Regions from separate parts of the Pseudoalteromonas pernae genome, predicted to be linked through region 1. Evidence: predicted binding sites of a transcription regulator. Region 1 holds the regulator's gene; the other holds the start of a gene.
What was found. The regulator LexA, encoded in region 1, represses DNA repair genes until DNA is damaged. The targets are predictions, from matches to a motif close to TACTGTATNNNNATACAGTA.

Region 1 (7,800 bases):
CGGGATCATCCAGTTAGCTAGTCCCGTAAAGGCTGGCATAACCGCACCGAACACCATGATTAAGCCATGCACTGTGGTCATCTGGTTAAAAAAGTGTGGGTCAACGAGCTGTAGTCCCGGCTGGAATAGCTCGGCGCGAATGACCATGGCCATCGCTCCGCCCGTCAAAAACATAAGCAGTGAAAACAACAGGTAAAGTGTACCTATGTCTTTATGGTTAGTGGTAAAGAGCCAGCGTTTAATACCCGTTGCAGGCCCGTGATGTTCATGTGTTGCAGCAGCTGTACTCATTGTCCTTCCCCATCAATTGCGGCCTGAATCGCACTTGGTTGCACTGTGTCACCAGTATCGTTGCCAAATGCATTACGCTGGTAAGTCACGACAGCAGCGAGTTCTTTGAGTGTTAGCTGGCTAACGAATGCCTGCATCGCTGTACCTGGCTTACCATGAACCACGATATCTATGTGGTCCTTGATCTCCCCTTTGGCGATAGGGCTGTCCTTAATCGCAGGGAATACACCCGGTAACCCCAGACCTGTGGGTTGGTGACACGCTGCGCAGCGCGCCATGTAAACTTGTTCACCTGTGGCCATAAGCTCTTCTTGAGTGAGCGTCTGGTCAAGCAAGGCAGCATCGGCATCCGCCTGAGCTTGCACTGCTTGTTTTTGCTCAGCCAACCACGCTTCGAATTCTTCAGGCGCTTTGGCTTCAACCACTACAGGCATAAAGCCATGGTCTTTACCACATAGCTCAGCACATTGGCCGCGGTAGATGCCCGCTTCGTTTACCTTGGTCCAAGCTTCGTTGATAAAGCCTGGATTGGCATCTTTTTTAACTGCGAAATCCGGCACCCACCAAGAGTGAATAACGTCGTCTGAAGTCATTAAAAAGCGTACTTTTTTATCTGTTGGGATCACCAACGGCTTGTCGACTTCTAGCAAATAATGCTCGCCTTTATCTTGAGCATTTTGAATTTGCTCTTGTGGCGTTGAGAGCAACGAGTAGAAGCCAACATCATGGCCCATGTATTCGTAGTGCCACTTCCACTGTGAACCGGTGATCTTGATGGTGACATCTGCTTTAGAAGTGTCTTCCATCGCTATCAAGGTTTTGGTGGCAGGAACAGCCATACCTATGAGGATTAAAAATGGGATCGCGGTCCAAAGTATTTCGACCTTGGTGCTTTCGTGGAAAGATGCGGGTTTAGCCCCTTTAGATTTGCGGTGTCTGAGTAAGGCCCAGAACATCACACCAAACACTATTACCCCAATGACACAGCAGATGATAAATATCGTCATGTGTAACTGGTAAACATTTTCACTGATGTCGGTCACCCCTGGGCGCAAATTATAATCACTATTTGCTAAAGCCAAGTGCGGGGCAAACAAACACAGCAACATGAGGGAGCAAAGCTTCTTCATGTACCATCTCCTTAAAACGCGCAACGCAAAAAGAGAAGAGGCAGTTACTGCTAGCCAATCTTCATTATTATTATGCTTAGAACTGGCCGATTACATTTACTTTACACAAAGCGATTAAAAAGCAACCAGCAAAGCCTGTAATCTAACCAATTAGTCAAGAATTGGGCATATAGCAAGAAAATAGGCGTTTTTGTTTTGCTTTTTTCAATAAATATTTTGGGGAGTTTCAATCTGTTAGCGTACAGAAAAAGGAATTAGAAAAGGGCTGGAAACCCCCAATCAACGGCGTATTGGGGGCCTATATTTACTCGTTACAACTACATCCAATCGGCATTTCGGATAACACCAACCGCTAAACCCTCAATATTGAAGGATTCATGTTCTAGGTCGACTTCGATTGGCGCAAATTCTTCGTTTTCTGCATGTAGCAATACTTTACGACCGGCTTTCTCTAAACGCTTCACGGTGACGTCATCACCAACACGCGCAACCACCACTTGGCCGTTCTCCGCAACCTGAGCACGATGCACAGCCAGCAGGTCGCCGTCCATAATACCGATGTCTTTCATACTCATACCATCAACACGTAGTAGGTAATCAGCGGCAGGCTTAAACAGTAATGGATCGATTTGGCAGTGACTTTCAATGTGCTCTTGGGCCAAGATGGGTTCACCGGCAGCGACGCGACCTATCAGAGGCAAGCCTAATTGCTCAGGCTCTTCCTCTTCGACCAATTGAATACCACGGCTGGCACCGGGCTTCATTTTGATCACCCCTTTTTTAGCAAGGGCTTTAAGGTGTTCTTCTGCGGCATTCGCACTGCGAAACCCCAGTGTTTGTGCAATTTCAGCACGCGTAGGCGGCATGCCTGTGTCTTTAATAAATACTTTGATCAGCTCTAAAATTTGCGATTGGCGATTAGTTAAAGGACGCATACAACTGGGTTTCCATACAGTACATTTAACTGTGAGTATATACAGTTGTCAGAAAATCGCAAATAAAATCAGGCAATTTGCTCAGCTCAAAAAAATGCGCCTACTTAGGTTTGGGTTTTTGTCATTACGCCAACGCTTAAATACTAAAAGCTGCTGTTAGGCTGAGTTAAAAACACAATTTCATCATCCGTGGATTTGCGCCCCAGTATTTCATTGCGATGCGGGTATCGACCAAAACGATCAATAATCTTCTTGTGCGCCACTTCAAATTCATAATTATCCAATGGCTTGAACAACCTATCAGCCTCCTGATGGATAACCTTACTTTCACTGTGCATGTAGGGCATGTACATAAACGGACGCTCTTGCTCATTCAATTGCATGTCGAAACCCTTATCCACCGCGTGCTGAGCCAAACACAGTGCGAGTCCATCAAAGGCTAAAGCCTTTGGCGTATCGCGAAACATGTTGCGCGAGAATTGGTCGAGCACAATGATTTCACACAGCGCCCCTTGAGCTGTGTTGCGCCAATGCGCTAACTCGCCCATGGCTGCGGCATGATGCAGTTGCGAAAATAGCTTAATGACCTTGTCGTCAAACGCTACACTCTTTTTGAACCAGTCCTCGGGTTGGCATTGCTCAAACCAAAAATCATACACAGATTGAAAATCCATATTCTCTCCTTCAAAGTAAAGAGGGTGTGAAGCCGTTTGCAAACAAGGCAATATTAACCGTGAAGAAACTCTACATTTATGAACATTGCCCTTATTCAGTTAAAGCCACAATGGTCGCTCGTGCACGAAATATAGACGTGCAAATATGCTACTTACAAGCCGACGACACGACCACCGCTATCCAGTTAGTGGGCAAAAGCACTGTTCCCATATTAGCTAAAAACCAAAACATTGCCATGGCGCAAAGCCTCGATATTGCCGCCTATTTCTGCAAACGTGCAAAAATGCCATTGGATCATGGTGATTACCTCACGCCAGCAAGCAAATGGGTAGAGACCTACTTACCTACCTTTTTACGCTTAACCTTACCGCGCTGGCCGCAACTCGCTCTACCGGAATTTGGCACACCAAACGCCATCGTCTATTACTGCGATAAAAAGGAGGCGCTCTTGGGGGCTACCTTCGCTGATATTCTTGCCCACAGTGATGAAGATATAACGATCATGGATAGGGCTTTGGATGAGCTCTCTTGGCTCGATGCGCCGGATGAAATCTCATGGGCCGATGTTGCTATCTTCCCCTTCTTGCGCAACCTAACCGTCGTAAAAGGCTTGCACACTCCCGAACATATCCAGCACTATGTGCACCAAGTTGCCACCATGAGCAACATCAGAACATTCACAGACGTTGCTGTATAAGGAGTAGTAAGCATGAGCAAACGTATTTGGGCCCAAGATATCGATTTTGACCTGTGTAAAAAGCTCGACCTTGGCGTGGGTGAAAAAGGCACCTTAATGACCAAGCTCGGCATTGAAATAAGCGAAATCGGCGACGATTACCTTGTTGCCACCATGCCAGTAACCAACGAATTATATAACCCTATCGGCATCGTCCACGGTGGCGCATATGTAGTATTGGCTGAAACCGTCGCCAGCTACGCCGCCAACTTTGTTGTCGATACCAGCAAATACTACTGCGTCGGCCAAGAGATCAACGCCAACCACCTCAAAGCGTCACGCACCGGCACACTCAAAGCCGTGACCAAACCCGTGCACCTAGGCGGCCGCTCATCGGTGTGGGAGATTAAGATTTACAATAGCGCTGGCGATCTGTGTTGTATTTCAAGGATGACTGCTGCGGTGGTGGAGAAAAGAAGTAAAGGGTGAGAGCTGCCCGAACATGCGAATAGTGTTGCCATGCTGAACTCGAACATAATACAACGGATTTAGAAAACTTTGTTACGAGTCTAAAAGCGCAGCACAGACAAGTTGCTTGCACTTCGCTGGAAAATAGAAAAGGCTCATTGAGAGCCTTTGCATTTTAGCTGAGGGTTACACCCTAAAGTATCGGCGTAAATAAATGCCTGCAGCCAACAACAACAATAGCAAGTTAGTAGTACCGCCAGTTGACCCTTTATCGCTTGGCGAATTATCGCCAGGTTGTGGCTGAGCGGGAGGAGGAGTAGCCGATTGCCCCTCTGTAAAGACAGCTTTAAGCTCAATATTAGTGCCCTGATTTACCAAACAATCCTGATAGTTGTAGCCAGCAAAATAATAAAATTTCTTCGTATTAAATTCGCCTGTTGCGACATCTAAATAACCGTCATTATTTAAATCAGCTACCGCAGTAGCGGTAAGTCCGTCAGCAGCCGCTGCAACATCACCTTTCTGTTTGCCATTGTTATAAAGAACACTTAAACGAGGTTGAAGGTAATGAGCTGACAGGACTTCCACACTGCCATTTTTATCTACATCAGCAAATGCAACACCATAGGGGGCGTCACTACTGTCAATAACTAGGCGGGAAAAGCCACTGCCTTGACTATACACACTCACCGCCTCAGCGACTATTTCTGCGGCAACCAGTTGCACCTGACCGGAAACAGGGTCTGTATGACTATCAAGTGTAATTGCGGCATGGTCGGAAATATGCAAAGCTTCTGTGAACACGTCGCTTTCGTTGATATATAAGGCAGTTTTAGCCTCACTTATACTGTCCACTAGAGCATACAGGTCGCCAGATGTATCGGCTGTGAAACTAGAAATAAACAAATCGGGCTGACCATCTTGGTCATAATCATTAACGGTAAAGGCGTAAGGCCTTATTCCCTCAATCACTATATCCTTCGTGAAGTTAAATTGACCTAAACCATCGTTGATATATAGTTTGATCCTTCTTGTTGTAAAGTCACTCACTAGTAAATCTTCGAAGCCGTCATTGTTCCAATCATAAGCATCTAGAGCGGCTGGATAACTTAAGCCACTGAGCAGTTTCTGACGTGCAAACCCCTCACCAGACTGATTGATAAGTTGATGCACTACCCCTGTAAATAAACTTATGCCGACTAAGTCTGTGTATTCATCATTATTAATATTAATAGCCTGCAATGTTTTTGCTCCGCCACTTGCAGAACTAATATCACTTAAATTATCTTCAAGCTTTAGATAGTTGCCACCATCACATTGCTGACCCTGCCAAGCCTCGAAACTCCAGCCCTCACTGGGCGTTACTTGAAGCATCCGACTCACATTTGTAGTGTCGATGGTACAAGATTCACTACAGCTCACTTCACCGCTGGCTGAGGATACAACCCCAGAGCCTTCTATTATAAGTTTTATTTCCCCTGCTTGGCTTGCCAACGAACAGCTTACTAAAGCTAAATAGAGTAATTTTTGCATGTTTTCACCTGTAAAATAACAACATAGTTTGTGATGCGATGCAGTTGTATAGTCATCCTCTATTACTTACAATTATGTAACTGTTATGTTGCCATAATATTTTTATTTTTATATTTTTCAGCTGTTTAAGGGAATATTTTGCAAAAGGATTTTTGGGTTGGTGATTATTTAGTCTCACCTAAACACAATAAGTTAACTTTACTTAAGCAAACATTCACCCTTGAACCAAAAGTGATGGCGATATTATGTTTGTTGGTAAAAAACCATGGTGAAGTGCTCAGCAGACAAGAAATCTTAAGTACACTGTGGCCCAACCAAGTGACCGAGCCAGAAGTAGTTACTCGCGCTATCTTCGAGTTAAGAAAGGTTTTTTGCGATAATCCTAAACAGCCTACCTATATCGAAACCATAGCTAAAAAAGGTTATTGTTTTATTCATCCTACAACACCGATAAAGGGCGCCAAAAATAGAAAACGCAGCGTTATAGGATTGGTTGGTTTGTTTGTATTTTTTGGCTTGAGCAGCCTTGTTTACTTTACCCAGTTTATGCTGCCGACCAATGTTGGTCCAACTACGCAATTCAAGGTTCAGCCCCTCTCTAGCTCCAGTGATAAGATCGTCTACGCAGCTCCGGATAGCCATTGGCAATCCGCACTTGTGATCAGTGGTGAAGACAGGCAAAAACAATTAAGCATTAAAAGCTTGCATAGCCATAAGTCAACCCCACTGACTCCTAACACATCGGATTACAGGTCGCCCATATGGGGCAGCAAGTCAAATTCTTGGTACTATGTAAATTGTCTCGAAGCGAGCTGCGCTATTGAAAAGTACACAGTTAGTAACGGTGCACAAGAGCGTGTTTTTAGTACAAATGATGAGATCAAGTCTATTGCTCTTGCCGATTCAGAGAACATTCTGGCACTGAGCTTAAAAGATAGTTCTAACGAACAACTCGCACTTTTAGATCTTAATGCAGATAGACCGTTGTTAACCTATATAACTCAGCCCGGTCTCAACATGCTACCTGTTTTTCTTCCTCATCAAGAAGGCCTTTTTTATGTGAATTTTCACGCTACAAGTAGCACCCGAATCATGTACTACGATATTGCCCAACATAAGTCCTCTGAGGCTAGCTCTAAGTTAGACCGCATCACCGCATTAGTTTCCGCAGCAGCAAATACACTTATTGCGGCCGCAAAAGTAAAAGGGGAGTACGCACTGTGGCAGCTCGATCTAGACTCCAACAGAGTTACCCGCTACGCCTCAATTGAGCCCGGAGCGAATATTAAAGATTTACATTTAAGTAAGTCAGGCGAGAAGTTGCTTTATATAAAAAACAATTCTGACTTAGACATAAAGTTTGCCGGCTTCCCTAGCGCTTTCTCCAACATAAATAGTGATGCTCACGATATGAAAGCAGTGATGGCGGCAGCCAATAGCATTTACTTTGTGTCTAATAGAACTGGTAGCTATGAACTATGGCGACATCATGATGACAGTAATGAAAAGTTAACAGCTTTGTTTGCCGACAGTATTGCCCAACCAGTTTTGTCGCCAACCCAAGATAAGTTAGCCTTCATAACTCGGAGAAACAACCAATCTAGGCTTCACCTTTATAACGCAAAAAGTGCGGCTACTGCAGAGCTTGATATATTGTCATCAGGTAGTTTTTTACTCGGCTGGTCGCATGACGAGAAAGAGCTCTACCTCAGTATACGGAGCGAAAACCTCTATGATCTCGCCAAATATAATATAGCAACAGGCGAGCTAAAAACCATCAAGCTTGGTGCTGGCTTGCTAGCATCTGAAGACCCATCTACTAATAACTTTTACTATGGGGATCTCGCAAGCAGTCAATTAAAGCGTACCACCGAGGATGGTTCAGAAGAGAGCCTATATGACTTTACAAATACTCCACTGCTCATAGCTCCTAATAGTATTAAGGTTGCTGATGGGCTGGTATATTACCTAGGCAATACAAAACAAGGCATAACCTTAATTCATGATAAAGAGACGTTATTGACCCTTCCTAAAGGGGCCTTTGTTAGCCAGATTCTTACCAAGCCGACGCCTAGGGTCATTTATGATATTA
Region 2 (7,800 bases), on a different contig from region 1:
GCATATTCATCCCCTAAAACTCTGGTCTAACTGTTAAGTTAATATTTTTTAATTCTTCATAAACATCGCGTTCTTTTGACACTGGCAACGTATCAACGCGACGAACTGCACGCACAGCCGCATCACACATTTGCTTATCGCCACCAAGTGAGTTCACGCTGGTCACTAGGCCATTAAATGCCAGTTTGATGTTTAAACGACACTCTTTACCGCGATAGCTCTCATCAATCAGTAAGTTCTGTTGGATGCGACTAGCGATAAGGGCTTTGTATTTATCCACTTCAGTCATCACTTGTTGCTGACGTGCTTTTGCTCGTGCCGCTTGCTCAGCAGCGAGTTGCTCTTGCATCATTTGCTCAGCGATGGCTTTTTGTCTTGCTTCTTCAGCTTTGCGTGCGGCTTCAGCTTCTTTGCGCTTACGCTCTTCCTCAGCCTTTTTAGCCGCTTCTTCTTCCTTACGGCGTTTTTCCGCAGCTGCTTTGGCTGCTTTTTCTGCCTTTTCCTTTTCTAACTGCGCTTGCTTAGCTTTTTCTCGTTCTTTGCGCTGTTGCTCACGAGCTTTGTTCGCTTCAGCTTCAGCTTTCTTACGTTCTTGCTCTTTAGCTTTACGTTGCTGCTCTAACTTTTTGATACGTTCTGCTTCTGCCGCGCTGTCACGTTTTGCTTGAGCAGCCCTTCTTTCAAGCTCCCGAATACGTTCTTGCTCAGCGCGTTTTTTGGCTTCTTCTTGCTTGCGCATGTCTTCAATGCGTTTGTTCACTTCCTTTTGATCCACTGCGACTGCACTGACGATTTCTTCTGGCGTCTCTTCTGGGCTCGGCGCGTTGAGTGTCACTTTGAGAACCTCAGGTGCATTACTACGCAAAAAGCTTGCGCCTACTAAAGCAGCCACAAGCGCAACGTGTAGAATAAGTGAGATTATCAGGGGCGTTTTAAACTGCTGCATATTAATCCTCAAACGACTCCGTCATCAGGCCAACTTCAGGCACACCTGCACGCTTCAAAAAGTCCATTAAGAGCAGTACTTGTTGATAGCTCACTTGGCCTGAGCCTTTGATCATGACTGGTGTTTCTGGGTTTTGGTCCAGTTTGAGTTTAATAACCGCAGCAACGTCGATAGCATCCATCGGCGCTTCTGGGTCTGTCCCTACGCTGACGTAATAACGGCCTTGTGCATCAATCGAGGCAATAATGGGCGGCGCGTCTTTGGTTTCAACCAAATCCGACTTTTCCATTTTAGGAAGGTCTACTTTAACGCCGTGAGTAATAAGTGGTGCCGTCGCCATAAAGATGATTAGCAACACCAACATCACGTCGATGTAAGGAACGACGTTGATCTCGGCGACCGGACGGCGTTTCTTACGCTGATACATGAGATTTAACCTCTTGCGTTAATGATTGGCGATGAAGAATATTGGCAAACTCTTCCATAAAGTTGGCATAAGAAGATTCAATTTTCTCTAACTTGGTAGCAAATCGGTTGTAGGCGATAACCGCTGGAATAGCTGCAAATAAACCCATCGCTGTTGCGATAAGCGCTTCAGCGATACCTGGTGCAACCATTTGCAAAGTTGCTTGCTTTACTGCACCAAGTGCAATAAAGGCTGTCATGATCCCCCATACAGTTCCGAACAAACCAATGTAAGGGCTAATTGAGCCTATGGTTGCCAGCAACGGGATGCCATTTTCTAGTTTCTCAATCTCACGAGATAATGCCACTCGCATTGCTCGATGTGGGCCGTCGATTGCTACTGCACTTGGGCTGGTTGCCGACTTTTTAGAGCGCGCGAATTCCTTAAAACCAGATGTGAAAATCAATTCCACACCTTCGCTTTGCACACCGCGTGCTGAGATTTCGTTATATAACTTGGATAAATCCACACCAGACCAAAAACGAGATTCAAATTTCTTAGCGTTAGACAGCGCATTACTCAAGGTTTTACGGCGCTGAATGATAATAGCCCATGAAATTACCGATAGAGCCACTAATGTGAGCATCACTAATTGAACTAGCACACTCGCTTTTAAAATAAGATCAATAAAATTTAATCCTGAATCCACGTCTTTTCTCCTAGAGCGCAGTTACTTCTATAAACTGTATCCGTACTCGACACAGTGTACGACACACAATGAACCTTAGTGTACCCAGTCGTTATTAAGCTGACAATGGCCTTGCCATGAATTGCCAGTATGCTTGGGTGAATGGCATACAACTCACCCTAACACTTAACTAGATGTTGTTTATTAAGGCAGCAAATAGTGAAAAAAAGTTCAAAAAACATCTGTTTTATGCAAATTAGTCGCATAAGCTGTCATTTTATCAATCAGCAGAAAGTTAAAAAATAGTAATTCTAATAGAACAAAAAAAGCACAAAATGATAAAAACCCTTATAAATCACAGTGTAAAAGAGTTAACCCCATACAAAATGATTAAATAATCATCTTTAAAAAAATATTCGCTATTAGTTTTTTTTATCCGAAAAAAATAATTTTTCTAGTTTGAACAATTTTACAGAGAGATTTAATATTCTCCCTGTACTGAGCTAGCGCAACCAACTATGGCTCTTATGCACAGTTCATGAGGTGGTTTCTGATTCCCCACCTCACCCATTAGCTAATTGGCCCTACTACTAATTAGCTGATGTATTTTCGGATTTACTTCCTTCAACTTGTTGTTTAGCCCGCTTCCTAGCGGGCTTTTTTTTACCTTAACGCCACCGATGCTAATCGCAGAAGTCTTAATGCCTTGTGAATCACATCTCAACTTATGACTAATCGACATAAAAAAGCCGAACTCATAGGCTCGGCAGGGTATTTCTAAATAATAATTGAACTTTACGACTGCGCTTTTTGCAGACCAAAGTGCGCATAAGCATGGTTTGATACGATACGCCCTCTTGGTGTGCGTTGAATAAACCCTTGCTGGATAAGATAAGGCTCGATGACATCCTCGATGGTTTCCTTCTCTTCACCAATAGCTGCAGCTAAGTTTTCTAAACCGACCGGGCCGCCCATAAACTTTTCAATTATTGCCAGTAGATACTTACGGTCCATATAGTCAAATCCGCTTTTATCCACATCGACCATGTCCAACGCTTGAGCTGCGATACTCGCACATACTGAGCCATCACCTTTTACTTCTGCGAAGTCACGTACACGGCGTAGTAATCGGTTGGCAATTCGAGGCGTGCCGCGCGAGCGCTTCGCCACTTCGTACGCACCTTGTTCATCGATTTCCAAACCAAGATGAAAGGCAGAGCGTTTTACAATTGAGGCAAGATCGTCAACGTTATAGAACTCCAAACGCTGCACAATACCGAATCGATCGCGCAGAGGGGATGTCAACGAACCCGCTCTAGTAGTCGCACCAATTAAGGTGAAAGGTGGCAAATCCAGTTTAATTGACCGCGCAGCTGGCCCTTCGCCAATCATGATATCAAGCTGATAATCTTCCATGGCTGGATAAAGAATCTCCTCAACATGCGGACTCATGCGGTGAATTTCATCAATAAATAAGACATCATGAGCCTCAAGGTTGGTGAGCAAGGCTGCCAAATCCCCTGCTTTTTCTAGCACTGGGCCTGAGGTTGTTTTGATGCTCACTTCTAATTCATTGGCAACAATATTGGCTAAGGTTGTTTTACCTAAACCTGGGGGACCAAAAATGAGCAAATGATCGAGCGCTTCACTGCGTGAGCGAGCCGCTTCGATAAAAATATCCATTTGTTGTTTAACATGCGGTTGCCCATGGTAGTCCGCCAGCAGTTTTGGACGTATTGCTCTATCAACGACGTCTTCATTGCCTTGCTGTTGAGGCTCTATCAACCTATCCGCTTCAATCATGTATTTGTCTCGTTAGAGTATCTCGTTACAGCATCGCTCTAAGCGCTTGCTTAATAATTTCTTCAGAAGTCATGGTCTCTTGAGCAACTGCTTTTACTGCCTTGACCGCTTGGTTGTTCTTATAACCTAGAGATTCAAGTGCCGCAACTGCATCGTCCTGAGCACTTCCGTGGACAAGTGTATCACCACCAGCCAAAGAGAGTGCTGCTGCATCGGTGTGTGGCGTGAATAAATCTGGGCCCCAGTCCTTGAGCCTGTCTTTCATTTCTAACACTAAACGCTCAGCGGTTTTTTTACCAACCCCAGGAAGCTTAACCAAGGTGCTTGCATCACCTTGGTGAACACAACGAATAAACTGCTCCGCAGACATGCCTGACAAAATACCCAGCCCTAACTTTGGTCCGACGCCGTTGGCTTTGAGTAATTCACGGAATAAGGCACGCTCATTTTTGGTGTTAAAGCCAAATAGCAGTTGGGCATCCTCACGCACAACAAAATGGGTGAACAAGGTGACTTGTTGCCCACACTCTGGCAAGGCATAGAAGCAACTCATTGGTAAGTTTATTTCATAGCCGACACCGCCGACATCAACCAATACTTCTGGTGGTTGCTTCTCTACTAATTCCCCGCGAATTCGTCCAATCATTGCTACCTCTGAGTTACCTTAAGCGGCCACGCACCGTTTTACGTGCCTGACCTGCCAATTTAATTAGATTCTGTTGTGAGTGACCATGACACATGGCAATCGCCAGCGCATCAGCAGCATCTGCCTGAGGAGTTGCTGGTAATTTTAAGATATGTTTAACCATATGCTGGACCTGCGTCTTCTCAGCAGAGCCCTTACCTACAACCGCTTGCTTTACTTGCCTTGCTGAGTATTCATGCACTGGGATATCTGCCATCGTCGCCGCAACAATAGCCGCACCGCGCGCCTGACCGAGCTTCAACGCTGAGTCTGGATTGTGGGCCATAAACACCTGCTCAATAGCAAATGAGTCTGGATTGAATTGACTAATCAGTTGCGTCACGCCTTGGAAAATCATTTTCAAGCGCTCAGGGAATGGATTGTCGCCTAATTTAATGCACCCACTGCCTAAATAGGCAAATTTATGGCCTTGTTGTTGTATCACGCCATAGCCTGTGAATCGCGAGCCGGGATCAATACCCAAAATTATACTCACTCACATACCTTATTATTGTTTTAGCTGTGAATAATGGTAACTGTATGGATGACCAGTGTAAAGGCAATCACCGTGAAAAAGCTGCTTTGTAATGTCTGGCAGGTAATCTGAGGGCTAAAAATACAAAAAGCGGCCGAAGCCGCTTTTGTTATATATCAAGAGTCAAAAACTTATTCGCCTTGCTCTTGCTCTGCATTTGCCTTTGGTGCAATTGCGATACCTAGCTCTTTAAGCGCATCTGGGTTTGCTGGGCTAGGTGCTTCTGTCATAAGACAAGAAGCCTGCGTTGTTTTCGGGAAGGCAATAACGTCACGAATATTGTCTGTACCACAAAGCAACATCACTAAACGGTCTAGACCGAATGCTAAACCAGCGTGTGGCGGTGTACCGTACTTTAATGCGTCGAGTAGGAAGCCAAACTTGTCTTGTTGTTCTTGCGCATCAATACCTAATACGCGGAACGCTGTTTCTTGCATCTCGCTATTGTGGATACGCACAGAGCCACCACCTACTTCGTAGCCGTTCAATACCATGTCATAGGCATCAGAAAGCGTACCCGCAGGGTTTGCTTCAAGCTCTTGTGGGCTCACGCCTTTTGGTGCAGTGAATGGGTGGTGTACTGCGTGTAAGTTGCCTTCTTCGTCTTCTTCAAACATTGGGAAGTCTACAACCCACAGCGGCGCCCATTTAGAAAGATCTGTAAGCTCTAAGTCTAAGCCAATCTTTAAGCGCAATGCGCCCATCGCTTCGTTTACCACGTTGCGCGAATCGGCACCGAATAGGATGATGTCACCACTTTGCGCATTAGTACGCTCAAGCAAGGCAGTGATTACTTCTTCGTTCAAGAACTTAGCAATCGGTGATTGTACACCTTCTGCACCCGCTGCGCGGTCATTCACCTTCATCCACGCTAAACCTTTTGCACCGTAGATGCCGATAAACTTGGTGTAGTCATCGATTTGTTTGCGTGATAACTCTGCGCCACCCGGCACTGTTAGCACCGCTACACGACCTTTTTCGTCATTTGCTGGGCCTGAGAACACTTTAAACTCAACGTCTTTAACTAGGTCCGCTACGTCGATTAATTCCATCGGGTTACGAAGATCTGGTTTGTCTGAACCAAAACGGCGCATCGCTTCTTCGTAAGCCATGACTGGGAACTGACCTAGGTCTACGTCCAATAACTCTAACCACATTTCACGGATTAGTTTTTCAGTTACAGCACGTACTTGATCAGATGTCATGAATGACGTTTCGATATCGATTTGTGTAAATTCTGGCTGACGGTCTGCACGTAAGTCTTCGTCACGGAAACATTTAACAATCTGATAGTAACGGTCAAAACCAGACATCATCAGTAATTGCTTAAACAGCTGTGGAGACTGAGGTAATGCGTAGAAGCTGCCATGGTGAACACGGCTTGGTACTAAATAGTCACGTGCGCCTTCTGGCGTTGCTTTAGTTAGTACTGGCGTCTCAATATCTAGGAAATCGTTACTGTCTAAGAAACGACGCACGAAGCTTGATGCTTTTGCGCGCAGTTTGATACGGTCGCTCATTTCTAAACGACGTAAGTCTAGATAACGGTATTTAAGGCGACGCTCTTCTGAGTTTTGTTGGTTAAAATCAAGCGGCAATGCTTCAGAGCGGTTAATAATTTCTAGACCGACACCCAAGATTTCAACTTCGCCTGTAGCCATGTCTTTATTCACTTGGCTTTGAGGACGAGCGCGAACAATACCTTTGATCTGAACGCAGAATTCTTGACGAAGTTTGTTCGCTTTTTCCATCAACCCTTCAACTTCAGGGTCAAAAACAACCTGCACTAGGCCTTCGCGGTCACGCACGTCGACGAAGATCAAACCACCAAGATCACGGCGTTTGTTGATCCAACCACAAAGAGTAACCTCTTGGTCGACATGACTTTTATTCAAATGTCCGCAATAAATAGAGCGCATAATATTCCTGTTTTAATTGTAGTAGCGTGGGCTAGTTGCACGCAAAGGCCAAATAAATTGCGTCAATTATATAAAAACGGCGGTCAATGTCACGAAGCAAACACTTTGTTGGTCAATTATTCGACACAAGCATTGCTAAGATTGTGCTAGCATATCGCGGTATTCGAAACACATGACGAGATTATTTGGCAATATGTTGTATCTTGGATGCCCGCAATGGTCCAACAACGCTTGGAAAGGTCAATTATTTGCACCCGCAACACAGGCTGCAAATATGCTTGAGCAATATGCCAGTGTCTTTAACTCAGTTGAGGGTAACACTACTTTTTATGCTGATCCGAGCCCCCAGAGCATTTCCCGATGGGTTAGCGCCACACCCGAGAGCTTTCGTTTTACCTTTAAGTTTCCCCAACGCTTTAGCCATGAATTAGCATTGCAAGTAGACTCACAATCGTTAAATCAGTGGCTGCAGTTAATGTCGCCGTTGTTTGAAAAAACGGGCTCTTTGATGCTGCAGTTGCCCGCAAGTTTTGCACCAGAGCACATGAGTCGATTACATTCCTTTATGGCTCAACTGCCTAGTGAGCTTAATTACAGTATTGAAGTACGTCACCCACGTTTTTTTGACAAAAGCGACACTGAAAAACAATTTAATCAGTATTGTCACCACCATGGCTTCGACAGAATCTGCATGGATACTCGTGCATTATTTGCTGTTAGCCCTTACAACGAAGCCATAATTGACGCGCAAAACAAGAAGCCGCATTTGCCTGTACATGCCATTGCATTAGGCCCGCGTCCTATCCTTCGTTTCGTCA

Region 2: the regulator LexA is predicted to act here: its motif matches at 5,063-5,082, upstream of ruvC (crossover junction endodeoxyribonuclease RuvC).

What each region holds. Positions count from the first base shown of each region.
Region 1 is NZ_JBDODM010000004.1:69,436-77,235, reverse strand. It holds gene ctaD (cytochrome c oxidase subunit I) at 1-291, opposite strand, end outside; gene coxB (cytochrome c oxidase subunit II) at 288-1,421, opposite strand; gene lexA (transcriptional repressor LexA) at 1,739-2,356, opposite strand; gene V1358_RS10495 (DUF924 family protein) at 2,500-3,030, opposite strand; gene grxB (glutaredoxin 2) at 3,090-3,728, shown strand; gene V1358_RS10485 (PaaI family thioesterase) at 3,741-4,196, shown strand; gene V1358_RS10480 (FG-GAP repeat domain-containing protein) at 4,362-5,708, opposite strand; gene V1358_RS10475 (winged helix-turn-helix domain-containing protein) at 5,847-7,800, shown strand, end outside.
Region 2 is NZ_JBDODM010000002.1:86,631-94,430, forward strand. It holds gene tolB (Tol-Pal system beta propeller repeat protein TolB) at 1-4, opposite strand, end outside; gene tolA (cell envelope integrity protein TolA) at 14-946, opposite strand; gene tolR (protein TolR) at 948-1,373, opposite strand; gene tolQ (protein TolQ) at 1,360-2,061, opposite strand; gene ruvB (Holliday junction branch migration DNA helicase RuvB) at 2,836-3,843, opposite strand; gene ruvA (Holliday junction branch migration protein RuvA) at 3,869-4,489, opposite strand; gene ruvC (crossover junction endodeoxyribonuclease RuvC) at 4,503-5,024, opposite strand; gene aspS (aspartate--tRNA ligase) at 5,195-6,982, opposite strand; gene V1358_RS04530 (DUF72 domain-containing protein) at 7,176-7,800, shown strand, end outside.